2 regions of the Streptomyces sp. NPDC044002 genome follow, and region 1 is predicted to be linked to the other one. Evidence: riboswitches for the same ligand, from Rfam matches in the RefSeq annotation. Region 1 holds a riboswitch; the other holds the start of a gene.
What was found. Region 1 has a riboswitch for ZMP and ZTP ahead of AC07A6_RS28365 (serine hydroxymethyltransferase). Riboswitches for the same ligand answer to the same signal wherever they lie in the genome.
Positions count from the first base shown of each region.

Region 2: linked by a shared signal. The riboswitch ahead of AC07A6_RS27160 (bifunctional 5,10-methylenetetrahydrofolate dehydrogenase/5,10-methenyltetrahydrofolate cyclohydrolase) and the one ahead of AC07A6_RS28365 (serine hydroxymethyltransferase) in region 1 are both predicted to bind ZMP and ZTP.

Region 1 covers NZ_JBWKEZ010000045.1:28,364-35,164, reverse strand. Annotated here, with positions in the region: gene AC07A6_RS28375 (2'-5' RNA ligase family protein) at 1-132, opposite strand, end outside; gene trpS (tryptophan--tRNA ligase) at 216-1,229, opposite strand; gene AC07A6_RS28365 (serine hydroxymethyltransferase) at 1,567-2,838, opposite strand; ZMP/ZTP riboswitch at 2,875-2,965, opposite strand; gene rocD (ornithine--oxo-acid transaminase) at 3,083-4,288, shown strand; gene AC07A6_RS28355 (hypothetical protein) at 4,433-5,026, shown strand; gene AC07A6_RS28350 (glutathionylspermidine synthase family protein) at 5,016-6,212, opposite strand; gene AC07A6_RS28345 (hypothetical protein) at 6,219-6,521, opposite strand; gene AC07A6_RS28340 (DMT family protein) at 6,620-6,801, shown strand, end outside.
Region 2 covers NZ_JBWKEZ010000042.1:13,900-20,700, forward strand. Annotated here, with positions in the region: gene AC07A6_RS27140 (amino acid permease) at 1-828, shown strand, start outside; gene AC07A6_RS27145 (SRPBCC family protein) at 870-1,310, shown strand; gene AC07A6_RS27150 (RNA polymerase sigma factor) at 1,393-2,979, opposite strand; partial or broken gene AC07A6_RS27155 (SAM-dependent methyltransferase) at 3,194-3,534, opposite strand; ZMP/ZTP riboswitch at 3,622-3,724, shown strand; gene AC07A6_RS27160 (bifunctional 5,10-methylenetetrahydrofolate dehydrogenase/5,10-methenyltetrahydrofolate cyclohydrolase) at 3,799-4,644, shown strand; gene AC07A6_RS27165 (NADH:flavin oxidoreductase/NADH oxidase family protein) at 4,705-5,964, shown strand; gene AC07A6_RS27170 (DUF6545 domain-containing protein) at 5,971-6,801, opposite strand, start outside.

The DNA of each region.
Region 1 (6,801 bases):
GGGCGGTACGAGGGTGACGTGCGTGGGGATGCCGTGCGCGGCGGCGTCCCCGAAGCCGGCGCGCAGCTCCTGGAGCTGGCGGCCGTACGGCTCCGGGACCGCGATCGAAACGCCGAGCGTTACGGTCCCCACGTGTGTCTCCTTGGTGTGTGTACGAGGTGCTGCCGCTCAGTGTGGCGGCAGCACCCCCTCTGCCGCCAGGGGCCTGAGGTCCGTCAGTGCTTGGCGGGCAGGAAACCGAGGTGGTCGTAGGCCTGTGCCAGGGTCTCGGCGGCGACCGCCCGGGCCTTCTCCGCGCCCTTGGCCAGCAGGGAGTCCAGGGTCTCCGGGTCGTCCAGGAACTCCTGGGTGCGCTGCCGGAAGGGTGTGACGAAATCGACCATCACGCCGGCGAGGTCGGTCTTGAGCGCACCGTAGCCCTTGCCCTCGTACGAGGCCTCCAGAGCGGTGATCGACTCGCCCGTGAGGGTGGACAGGATGGTGAGCAGATTGCTGACGCCGGGCTTGTTCTCGGTGTCGAAGCGGATCACGGTGTCCGTGTCGGTGACCGCGCTCTTGATCTTCTTCTCGGTGACCTTGGGCTCGTCGAGGAGGTTGATCAGGCCCTTGGGGGACGACGCGGACTTCGACATCTTGATCGCCGGGTCCTGGAGGTCGTAGATCTTCGCGACCTCCTTGACGATGTGCGCGGCGGGAAGGGTGAAGGTCTGGCCGAAGCGCTGGTTGAAGCGCTCGGCCAGGTCGCGGGTCAGCTCGATGTGCTGGCGCTGGTCCTCGCCGACCGGGACGGCGTTCGCCTGGTAGAGGAGGATGTCGGCGACCTGGAGGATCGGGTACGTGAACAGGCCGACGCTGGCGCTGTTGACCCCGCCCTTGGCGGACTTGTCCTTGAACTGGGTCATCCGGCTGGCCTCGCCGAAGCCGGTGATGCAGTTCATGACCCAGCCGAGCTGCGCGTGCTCCGGGACGTGGCTCTGGATGAAGAGCGTGCACCGCTCGGGGTCCAGGCCGGCGGCGAGGAGCTGCGCGGCGGACAGCCGGGTGTTCGCGCGGAGGTCCTTCGGATCCTGCGGCATGGTGATCGCGTGGAGGTCGACGACCATGTAGAAGGCGTCGTGCGTCTCCTGGAGGGCGACGTACTGGCGGATCGCTCCGAGGTAGTTCCCGAGGTGGAACGAGCCGGAGGTGGGCTGGATGCCGGAGAGCGCGCGAGGACGGTCAGAAGCCATGCCCCCATTCTTCCACCTGCGTGGCCCGCTCCCCGCCCCACCCTTCGCCCTCCCCCAGCTACCGCTGGGAGGTGCCCCCACCCGGGGCTCCGCCCCGGACCCCTTCCTGGGGGCTCCGCCCCCAGACCCCCGCGCCTCAAACGCCGACGGGGCTGGAGTTGCCGAACGCCGGCGGGGCTGGATTTCGCGCAGCGAAATTCCAGCCCGCGCGGCGTTTGAGCGCAACGGGGTCAGGGGCGGAGCCCCTGGGAACGGTGGAAGGGCGGGTAGGGGACCCGCACCGCGCAGCGGCCCACCCACCCGCACCCGACCCACCGGCCCCGCCGGACGGGGTCCGTCAGGCCAGCGGGAGCCCCGGCGCGGGGAAGGCGGCCATCAGGTCCGCGACCTCGGAGCGGATCACGGCGAGGGCCGCCTCGTCGGCCTTGGCGGCGGCGTCCACCGCGCGGGAGATCCAGTCCGCGACCACCGGCATGTGGGCGACGCCCAGCCCGCGCGAGGTCAGCGACGGCGTGCCGATGCGGATCCCCGACGGGTCGAACGGCTTGCGCGGGTCGAACGGCACCGTGTTGTAGTTGACCACGATCCCCGCCCGGTCCAGCGCCTTCGCCGCGACCTTGCCCGGGACGTCCCGCGAGGTGAGGTCCATCAGGATCAGGTGGTTGTCCGTGCCGCCCGAGACCAGGTCGAAGCCCCGCTCCAGCAGCGCCGCGGCCAGCGCCTTCGCGTTGGCCACGACCGCGTGCGCGTACGAGACGAAGGACGGCTGCGCGGCCTCGTGGAGGGCCACCGCGATGCCCGCCGTCGTCTGGTTGTGCGGGCCGCCCTGGAGGCCCGGGAAGACCGCCTTGTCGATGGCCTTCGCGTGCTCCTCCTTGCACATCAGCATCGCGCCGCGCGGGCCGCGCAGGGTCTTGTGGGTGGTCGTGGAGATCACGTCCACGTGGCCCGCCGGGGAGGGGTGGGCCCCGCCCGCGATCAGGCCGGCGATGTGGGCCACGTCCGCGACGAGGACCGAGCCGGCCTCCTCGGCGATGGAGGCGAAGGCCTCGAAGTCGATGGTGCGGGGCAGGGCCGTGCCGCCACAGAAGATGATCTTCGGGCGTTCGGCCAGGGCCAGCGCCCGCACCGCGTCGTAGTCGATGAGGCCGGTGTCGGGCTGGACCCCGTACTGGACGCCGCGGAACCAGGAGCCCGTGGCCGAGACGCCCCAGCCGTGCGTCAGGTGCCCGCCCATCGGCAGGGCCATGCCCATCACCGTGTCGCCGGGCTTGGCGAAGGCCAGGTAGACGGCCAGGTTGGCCGGGGAGCCGGAGTACGGCTGGACGTTGGCGTGGTCCACCCCGAACAGGCCCTTGGCCCGCTCGATCGCGAGGGCCTCGACGCGGTCGATGTTCTGCTGGCCCTCGTAGTAGCGGCGGCCCGGGTAGCCCTCGCTGTACTTGTTCTGCAGGACGGTGCCGGAGGCCTCCAGCACGGCCGCGGAGACGTAGTTCTCGCTGGGGATCAGCCGCAGGGTCTCCGCCTGGAGGGTCTCCTCGGCGGTCACGAGCGAGGCGAGCTCGGGGTCGGTGGCGTACAGGGCGGGCTGGCGGTGGTGCGCGGTCATCGCGGCTCCTCCGGGGTCGATGATCGGATCTCGTCCCCGCGAGGCCCAGGCGAGCGGCCCTGTGTGCGGTCGTGCGCGCACGACTCCCCCGGAGTTGGTTCTCCGTACGCCAGTCGCCGTGCGTACCGAACACCATAGCGGGCGCGGCACCGGGGAGGTTTCCGGTTCCACGATCCGAGCGACGATACAAATGACGTCACCCACGTCACCCGCGCCACCAGCCAGACGGACGATCGGAGACCCCGTGTCGAGAACTGCTGATGCCATCCGCTCCGCCGACGAACACAGCGCGCACAACTACCACCCCCTGCCGGTCGTCGTCGCGTCGGCGGAAGGGGCGTGGATGACCGACGTGGAGGGCCGCCGGTACCTCGACATGCTCGCCGGGTACTCGGCGCTCAACTTCGGCCACGGCAACCGCAGGCTGATCGACGCCGCACGCGCGCAGCTGGAGCGGGTCACCCTCACCTCCCGCGCCTTCCACCACGACCGCTTCGCCGACTTCTGCACCGAACTCGCGGCGCTGTGCGGCAAGGAGATGGTGCTGCCCATGAACACGGGCGCGGAGGCGGTGGAGACGGCGGTCAAGACGGCCCGCAAGTGGGGGTACGAGGTCAAGGGCGTCCCGGACGGCCAGGCCAAGATCGTCGTCGCCGCGAACAACTTCCACGGCCGTACGACGACCATCGTGTCCTTCTCCACCGACCACGAGGCCCGCGACCACTACGGCCCCTACACGCCCGGCTTCGAGATCGTCCCGTACGGGGACCTGACCGCCCTCGACGCCGCCGTCACCGCCAACACCGTGGCCGTGCTGCTGGAGCCCGTCCAGGGAGAGGCCGGGGTGCTCGTCCCGCCGGCCGGATACCTGGCGGGCGTACGGGAACTGACGCGCCGGCGGAACGTGCTGTTCATGGCGGACGAGATCCAGTCGGGCCTGGGCCGCACCGGCCGGACCTTCGCGTGCGAGCACGAGGGCGTCGTGCCCGACGTGTACATCCTCGGCAAGGCGCTCGGCGGCGGGGTCGTGCCCGTGTCGGCCGTGGTCGCCGACCGGGACGTGCTCGGGGTGTTCCGCCCCGGCGAGCACGGCTCCACCTTCGGCGGGAACCCGCTCGCCTGCGCCGTCGCGCTGGAGGTGATCGCGATGCTGCGCACCGGCGAGTACCAGCAGCGGGCCGCGGAACTCGGCGACCACCTGCACCGGGAGCTGAACCTGCTGGTCGGCGGCGGCGCGGTGACCGCCGTGCGCGGGCGCGGGCTGTGGGCGGGCGTGGACGTCGCCCCGGCGCTCGGGACGGGCCGCGAGGTCTCCGAGAAGCTGATGGAGCTCGGCGTCCTGGTGAAGGACACCCACGGGTCGACGATCCGGATCGCGCCGCCGCTGGTGATCTCCAAGGAGGACCTGGACTGGGGGCTCGACCAGCTGCGGTCGGTCCTCTCCGCGTAGCGGTCCCGGAGGCGGGTGCGGCCGCTTCCCGGCCGTGCCCGCCGCTGCGGTGGACACGGGGAGGGGGCCGCCGGACGATGGGAGGACCCGTACGGGTGCGCGTCCCCGGTCTTCCCGGGCCGACCCTCCGATGGGAGTCCCCCCATGCACCGACGCAACCGACACACCCTGCTGTGCGCCGCCCTGGCGTCCTCCGTCGCCCTCGGCGGCGCCGCCCTCGCCGTACCGGCCGCGGCGGCCGCGCCGACGGCGGTGCCCGCCACCAGCTGCACCGTCACCAAGAACCCGACGGGCGAGGGGGTCGTCATCACCGGCGAGGGCTTCACCGCCCCGCGCAACCTCAACGACGGCCAGACCACCGTGCCCCTGACCATCAACGCCGACGGCACGTTCCGGGTGGAACGGCCGAAGAACGCCGACTACGTCGTCCTGGCGGCCAAGGAGGGCCAGAACTTCCCCTTCAAGAACTGCACGGACGCGACCGGCCAGAAGCCCGGGACCGGCGTCAACAAGAAGGACTACGACAAGGGTTACCGGGAGGGCCTGTGGGCCGGCCGCAAGGCGGCCCGCACGGACTGCGACGAACCGGCCCAGCCGGACAAGAGCAAGCAGCGCTCCGAGTCCTACTGGAACGGCTGGACGGCCGGCGCCCAGGCCGCCTTCGACAAGTGGTGCTACGACAGCTCGGACGGCGGCCCGGTCGGCTCCGACGGCGGACCGCTCGGCTCTACAGGATGACGTGGGGCAGGAAGCGGGCGTACTCGTCCGTGACCGGCCCCGCCGACTCCCGGATGCCCAGCCCCGCCGCCTCCTCCTCGACGACCCATGCCCCGAGCACCACGCGGTTGCCGTCGAAGTCGGGCAGCGGGGCCAGCGCCTGGAAGACGTACGTCTCCCCCTCGGCCGGGACGAAGGGCTCGCCGCCCTCGCCCGCCTCGTGCAGCGTGACCCCGGCGCCCTCGCGGCCCAGCAGCGGCTTGGCCACGTACCCGCCGGTGTCGGCCAGCTCGCGGGGACCGTCGAGGTAGGCGGGCAGCAGGTTGGGGTGCTCGGGGAAGAGCTCCCACAGGATCGCCAGCAGCGCCTTGTTCGCGAGGAGCATCTTCCACAGCGGCTCGATCCAGGCGGTGGTGCCCGAGCCGCCGCCGTGGTCGTAGGTGCCCAGCACCTGCGGGCCGAACTCGTCGGTGGCCAGCCACTCCCACGGGTAGAGCTTGAAGCAGCTGCGGATGAAGCGGAGCTTCTCGTCCACGAACCGGCCCGAGAGGCTGTCCCAGCCGATCGTCTCCACCGACAGCGCGTGCGTCTCCAGTCCGGCCTGCTCGGCGGTCTCCTGGAGGTAGGCGACCGTCATCAGGTCCTCGCCGAGCTCGTCGGTCTCGGAGTGCGCGAAGTGCACCGGGCCGGGCGGCAGCAGCTCGGCCTGGCGGCGCCAGGCCTCGACGAGCCGCTCGTGGAGGGAGTTCCACTGGTCGGCGCCGGGGAAGCGTTCCTCCATCCAGAACCACTGCGGGCTCGCGGCCTCCACCAGGGAGGTGGGCGTGTCGGCGTTGTACTCCAGCAGCTTGGCGGGCTCGCCGGCGCCGTCGTAGCGCAGGTCGAACCGGCCGTAGAGGGAGGGCTGTTCGGCGCGCCGGCGCCAGGACTCGGCGATCCGCGCGGCCAGCTTCGCGTCGGTGATGCCGAGGTCCTCGAAGCGGTCGTTGTCGACGATGTGCGCGGCCGCGGCCAGGCACATGGCGTGCAGCTCCTCGACGACCTCCTCCAGCGCCTCGACCTCGGGGAGCGAGAAGGAGTAGTACGCGCTCTCGTCCCAGTAGGGGCGCAGGGAGTCGTCGGGGTAGCGGGTGAGGGGGTAGATCAGCCCCTGCTCCTCGACGGTCTTCTGCCAGTCGGGGCGCGGTTCGATGGTGTGCCGCTGCATGTGCGCTCAGCCGCCGGAGGAGCCGGAGCTGCTGTGGCCGCCGATGCCGCCGCGGGTGACGGCCGACTTGTCGAAGCTGCCGCCGGTCACCTTGCCGTTGCTGACCCTGCCGCCGTAGTAGTACGAGCCGGTGCCGCCGCTCTTGCACTCCTTCATGTTCAGGTGGTCCAGCGTCGAGCGGGAGGCGCAGCGCTTGTCGGGCTCGTCGCTGCTCCCGCACGCCACCAGGGTGGCGGCGAGCAGGCCCATGCCGCCGAGGGCGACCGCGCCGGAGCGCATGCGTCGTCTGGTCGTGTTGCCGGTATCCATGGCCTGCACCCTAGAGCGGGGGCGCGGGGGGATGGAATCCGGCCGTCGTCACACCCTTGTCACGACGGGTGACTTACAGTCGCTTCGTGCTGATTGGGATGGTTTGCGCGCTGGGTGCGGCGGTCTGTTTCGGTACGGCGACCGTGCTCCAGGCCGTGGCGGCCCGGGCCGCGGCGGGGCCGGGCGATGCTTCGGGGGTGGACGCGGCGCTGTTCCTGAGGGCGGTGCGGCAGTGGCGGTACCTGGCGGGGCTCGGGCTGGACGCGGTCGGTTTCGTGCT
Region 2 (6,801 bases), on a different contig from region 1:
CTGTTCTTCTTCGACCCGGCGAACCTCGGGCCCTTCCAGGCGAACGACCAGAGCCCGGTGGGGGCGGTCTCCGCCTCCGCCGCGATCCTGCTCTTCAGCTACATCGGCGTCGAGTCCGCCGCCGTCAGCGCGGGCGAGGTCCGCGACCCGGCGCGCAACGTGGGCCGGGCCACCGTACTCGGCACCATCGGCGCCGCCACCGTCTACCTGCTCGGCACCCTGTCCGTCTTCGGCCTGGTCGCCCACGACAAGCTGGTCTCCTCCCAGGCCCCCTTCACGGACGCCGTGAACGTGATGTTCGGCGGCAGCTGGGGCGGCACCCTCGTCGCCTGCGCCGCCGTGGTCTCGATGCTCGGCGCCCTCAACGGATGGACCCTGCTCAGCGCGCAGACCCCGTACGCGGCCGCCAAGGACGGGCTCTTCCCGAAGGCCTTCGAGAAGAAGCAGCGCGGTGTCCCCGTCGTCGGCGTCGTCGTCACCGTCGTCCTGGCCTCCGCCCTCACCGTCTACAACTACACGGCGGGCTCGGCGGCGGTCTTCGAGTCGCTCGTCCTGATCACGACCTTCACCGCGACCGTCCCCTACCTGCTCTCCACCGCGGCCCAGCTGTACTTCCTGGCCTCGGGCCAGGGCGAGCGGGTCCGGCGCGGGCAGCTGGTCCGCGACGCCGTCCTCGCCGGAGCGGCCTTCGCCTTCTCGATGTGGCTGGTCGCGGGCTCCGGCTACGCGGCCGTCTACCAGGGCGTGCTCTTCCTCTTCGCGGGCGTCCTCGTCTACGCGCTGATGGCCGCCCGCAAGCGCCGCGCGGCCGGTACGGCCGCGGAGTAATTTGGAAGAAAGACCGGCCAGGGGGGCTCCGAGGGGTCGCCATGTCCGCGATCAGCAACACCATCGACATCGACCGCAGGCCCGAGGACGTCTTCGCCTACGTGACGGACCCCACGCACCTGCCCGAGTGGCAGGACAGCGCCGTGGCCGCCGTCCCCATGGGAGACCTGCCCGTGCACGTCGGTTCCAGGGTCGCCATCACCAGGCAGTTCGGCAAGCGGAGGATCCCCACCACCATGGAGTTCACCGAGCTCGACCCGCCGCGGAGCTGGCACATCCACGGCGTCGACGGCCCGGTCCGGCCCGACGTGCACGGCAGGATCGAGCCCCTCGACAACGGGACGCGCTCCCGCGTGACCCTGTCGGTCGACTTCGAGGGCCGCGGCCTGGGCCGGGGACTGGTCCCCCTGGTGGTGAAGCCCAGACTCCGCAAGGAGATGCCGCGCAGCGAGGAGAAGCTCAAGCACCTCCTGGAGCACTGACCGCCCCGCCCGGGCGGGGAGGAACGCGGAGGCCCGCGCCGTGACGGCGCGGGCCTCTCGTGTGTCCGGAACCGGGACCGGATCAGTCCAGGTAGTCGCGCAGGACCTGCGAACGCGACGGGTGGCGCAGCTTCGACATGGTCTTGGACTCGATCTGGCGGATGCGCTCACGGGTGACCCCGTACACGCGGCCGATCTCGTCCAGCGTCTTCGGCTGGCCGTCGTTGAGGCCGTAACGCATGGAGACCACGCCCGCCTCACGCTCGGAGAGCGTCCCCAGGATGGACTGGAGCTGCTCCTGGAGGAACGTGAAGGACACGGCGTCGGCCGGCACGACCGCCTCGGAGTCCTCGATGAGGTCACCGAACTCGCTGTCGCCCTCCTCACCCAGCGGGGTGTGCAGGGAGATCGGCTCGCGGCCGTACTTCTGGACCTCGATGACCTTCTCGGGGGTCATGTCGAGTTCCTTGCCCAGCTCCTCCGGGGTGGGCTCGCGGCCCAGGTCCTGGAGCATCTGGCGCTGCACACGGGCGAGCTTGTTGATGATCTCGACCATGTGGACGGGGATGCGGATGGTGCGCGACTGGTCGGCCATGGCACGCGTGATCGCCTGCCGGATCCACCAGGTCGCGTACGTGGAGAACTTGAAGCCCTTGGTGTAGTCGAACTTCTCCACCGCGCGGATCAGACCGACGTTGCCCTCCTGGATCAGGTCCAGGAAGAGCATGCCGCGGCCCGTGTAGCGCTTGGCCAGCGAGACCACGAGGCGGAGGTTGGCCTCCAGCAGGTGGTTCTTGGCCCGGCGGCCGTCCTCGACGAGGATCTCCAGCTCGCGCTTGAACGCGGGCTTGTGGTCCTCCTCCTCTTCGAGCTTGTACTCGGAGAACAGGCCCGCCTCGATGCGCTTGGCGAGCTCGACCTCCTGCTCGGCGTTGAGGAGCGGCACCTTGCCGATCAGCTTCAGGTAGTCCTTGACCGGGTCGGCGGTGGCACCGGCCACCATGACCGTCTGCGCCGGGGCGTCGTCCTCGTCCTCGTCGGACAGCACGAAGCCTTGGCCGCCCGCCTTGGGCGCCTCCTCCTCGGTGTCTTCCGCCAGGTCCTCGACGGCCCAGTCCTCGCCCTCGACGGCCGGGTTCTCGGCGTCGTCGGCGTCCTTGGCACCGGCCTTCTTCGAGGCGGCGGTCTTCTTGGTGGCCGTGGCCTTCTTGGCGGCGGCCTTCTTGACCACGCGCTTCTTCGGCTCGGCGGCGGCCTCGGCCGACACCTCCTCCGACGCGGCGGCCGACGGAGCGGATATCGCCGCGGCGGCGGCCGGGGCGGGAGCGGTGGCGGAGGCCTTGCGCGCGCCGATGGGGCGCGGCGGGGCGACGGCCTTCTTCGTGACGGTGCGGGCCGGGGCGGCAGCTGCCTTGCGGGGCTTCTTGGCAGCAGCCTTCGTGGCGGGGGCGGCGCTGACGTGGAGGGCGACGCCTTCCTCGTCCAGGACCTGGTTCAGGCTGCGCAGGACCCGCTTCCACTGGTCCACCGGGATGCGGCCGGCCTCGAAGGCCTGGCGGACATCGTCACCGTTGATGTGACCCTGCTCGCGGCCGCGCTCGACGAGCGCGACCAGGGCCTCGGATTCGGCGATCTCCGGAGGGAACGTACGGGACGGGCTGAGCGACACAAGGAGCCTCTCGTTGCGAACAGATAGGGAGTGGGCGGGACATCATCGCGCGGACTCGGGAAACAGACCCAAGCGGGTCTGTATTCCGGGGCCGCGCGAGGACACCTGTCGGTTCATCGCCCGCCCGAGTCGATTCGTTACGCGCTGAATTGAGTGACCTGCGCCACGCTGTGGCCGTGCAACCGATCCGGCGTGGATCCGTCCGCACCCCGGGTCACTCCTTCTTGCGGGCCTCGATCAGGAAACGGGCGGTGTGCGCGACGAAGGGACCCTCGCGCTCGATCCGTTCGTGGAGCTCGCGCAGCCGCTCCCGGTAGTGGCCGACCGTGAAGCCGGGAACCATCCAGATCACCTTCCTCAGGAAGTAGATCACGGCACCGATGTCGTGGAACTCCGTACGCAGCCTCCCCCGGACTCCGTCCGGGGGGACCCCCAGGAGCGCAGATCGGTGATCTCCAGTCCGGCCCGCCCGGCGTCGGCGACCGCGTCGTCGGGGTGGCGGGCCCGCCGGACCTCCTCCGGTTGCGGGCCGAGGAAGTACTCGACGAGCTCGAAGGCGACGAGATGGACGAAAGTGCGCGTCATGTCTCGATCGTCCCAGTTCGGGCCCCGGTCATCCACCGGATACGTCGACTACAGTGGGCCCCGGGCCGTGACTGGCGTTCGGGTGGATCACCACCGGGGAGCGGCCCGGCGTACACCTCCACGGTACGTACGTCGTCTGCCGCGCGCCTGGGCGAACCGCGATCAGCGAACCGCGATCCGCAGCGACGTTCAGGAGACCCCGTGACGACTGCCCCCACCGCCACCGCCCAGCTCATGGACGGCACCGCCCTCGCCCGCCGCGTGTCTGAGCGGACCGCCGCCCTCGCGGCGAAGATCACCGAGCGCACCGGCACCGCGCCCTGCCTCGCCACCGTCCTCGTCGGCGAGGACCCCGCTTCCGTGACCTACGTCAAGATGAAGCAGAACCGCTGCGCCAAGGCCGGGATCACCTCCCGCCACGTGGAGCTGCCGGCCGAGACCACCACCGAGGAGCTCGTCGCCGCGATCACCGCCCTCTCCGAGGACCCCGAGATCAGCGGCATCCTGCTCCAGCACCCCGTCCCGCACCACATCGACGAGCGCGCCGCCTTCGAGGCCATCGCCCCCGGCAAGGACGTCGACGGCGTCACCATGCACTCCTTCGCCGCCATGGGCTTCGGCCTGCCCGGCTTCGTCTCCTGCACCCCCGGCGGCATCATGCGCCTGCTGGAGGAGTACGACGTGGACCTCACCGGCAAGCACGCCGTCGTCGTCGGCCGCAGCGCGATCCTGGGCAAGCCCGCCGGGATGCTGCTGCTGGAGAAGAACGCCACCGTCACCTACTGCCACTCCCGCACCCAGGACCTGCCCTCGATCGTCCGCCAGGCGGACGTCCTGGTCGCCGCCGTCGGCAAGGCCGAGTTCATCCGGGGCGAGGACATCAAGCCCGGCGCGGTCGTCCTGGACGCCGGCTACAACGAGGGCAACGTCGGCGACGTCCACTTCGAGTCGGCCGCCGCCCGCGCCTCCCTCATCACCCCGGTGCCCGGCGGCGTCGGCCCGATGACCATCGCGGTCCTGCTGGAGCAGACCGTCCAGGCCGCCGCGGCCCAGGCCGGACTGGACCTCGCGGAGCTCTGAGGCGATCATCTTGTGGCGCGGCCCCGCGTGACGGCCGCGCCACAAGCTTGGGGGACTCGGATGGACCTGTTCACACCGCTCGGCCTGCCGGGAGGCACCACCCTTCCCAACCGTCTCGCCAAGGCCGCCATGGAGGAGAGCTTCGCCGCCCAGCCCGGCCAGCTCCCCGACGCGCGCATGGAACGGCTGTACGCCCGCTGGGCGCGCGGCGGCGCGGGACTGGTCATCACCGGCAACGTGATGGTCGACCGGCGCGCCCTGACCTCCCCGGGCACCGTCGTCCTCGACGAACACTCCCCGCTGGAGCCCTTCCGCCGCTGGGCCGCCGCCGCGACCTCCGGCGACGCCCGGGTCTGGATGCAGATCAACCACCCCGGCCGCCAGGTCGGCTCCGACATGCCCGGCACCGCCTGGGCACCCTCCGCCGTCCCCATCAGCCTCGGCAAGCACACCAAGCGCTTCGCCCACCCCACCGCCATGACCGGGGCGGACATAGAGGCGACGATCGCCCGCTTCGCCCTCACCGCCGACCGGGCCGAGGAAGCGGGCTTCCACGGCGTGCAGGTCCACGCCGCGCACGGCTACCTGCTCAGCCAGTTCCTCTCCCCGCTCGTCAACCGGCGCACCGACCGCTGGGGCGGCAGCCTGGACAACCGCGTACGGATGCTCACCGACACCGTCGCCGCCGTCCGGGCCCGGGTCTCGGCCGGCTTCGCGATCGGCGTGAAGCTGAACGCCGCCGACTTCCAGCGCGGCGGCTTCGACAGCGAGGAGGCCGCCCAGGTCATCAAGGCCCTCGACGGCCTCGGCGTGGACCTGGTCGAGCTGTCCGGCGGCACCGTCGAGAGCCCCGCCAGCATGGGCCACACCACCGACCAGCGGACCCTGGAGCGGGAGGCCTACTTCCTCTCCCTCGCGGAGCGCCTGCTGGAGACCGCGACCGTGCCGCTGATGCTGACCGGCGGCATCACCCGCCGGGCCACCGCCGAGAAGGCCCTGGCCCGCGGCGTCGCCGTCGTCGGGATGGCCTCCGCCCTGGCCCTGCACCCCGACCTGCCCGAGCGCTGGCGCGCCGGCGAGGACGTACGGGTGGACGTGCCCCGGCTCGGCTGGCGGGACCGGAGCCTGGCAGCCGCCGGCACGCTGGCCCTCGTACGCTTCCAGCTGGACCGGCTCGCCCAGGGCCTGGAACCCCGCAGCCGCGTCTCACCGCGCTGGATCTTCACCGCCGACAGCCTCCGGCACCGCCGCAGGGTCCGCGCGTACGGCGCCTGGCTCGCCCGCGAGCCGTCCTCCGATACCCGCGGGACGGCTTCCTAGGGCCCCCTACGCGGCCTCCCGGCCGACCGGCAGGCCCCGGCGGGCCGCCTCCACGATCGGCGAGCCGCGGAACTCCCGGGCGAGCGCGGCCAGCGGCTGGCCGTCGAGGCGGTACGGGGCGGGTTCCGCGGAGCCCGCGCCCGGGGCGCCCGACCGTTCGGCCGCCGCCCGCGCCCGGCAGGCGGCGGCGAGCATGGCCGCGTCCGCCACCACGGCCGCGCCCGCCTCGGTCAGGCCCTGGCGGCGGGCGGCCCCGTACGCGGCCGTCCGCACGGCGGGGTCGAACCAGCTCGCCAGGGCCAGCAGCCCGTCGTCGATCACCGACTCGCGGTGGATCAGCCGGATCCCGACCGGCGACCACCAGGTCAGCGGCACCGTCGCCACCCCGGCGTGGGCGAACCCGTGCAGGGCCTTCCACAGCGGGCGCAGCCTCCGGTACTGGCTGAAGTCCCGCCAGGCCGCCGAGCCGCCGACCATCGGGACGATGAACCCGGTGCCCACCAGCAGCGCCGCCGCCGAGGCGAGCGGCGGGGCCACGTACGTGGACAGGCCGTCCCAGTCGCGGCCCGCCCAGCGCGCTCCGACCGCCGCCCACTTCGCGACGAGGTACCCGAGGTCCAGCACCCCGCCGAGGGTCAGCAGCGCCAGCCCGGTGCGCAGCGGCCGCAGCGCGGGGTCGACGCGCAGCATCCACTTCAGCGAGAGCAGGCTCAGCGCGGCGCTGCCGACGGTGTGCGCCAGCAGGTAGGAGACGATCATCTCGCGCAGCCACGGCGTGTTCGCGTAGTACGTGTCCAGGTCCCGCAGCCGCTCCACGCGCGCGTCCCCGAGCACGAA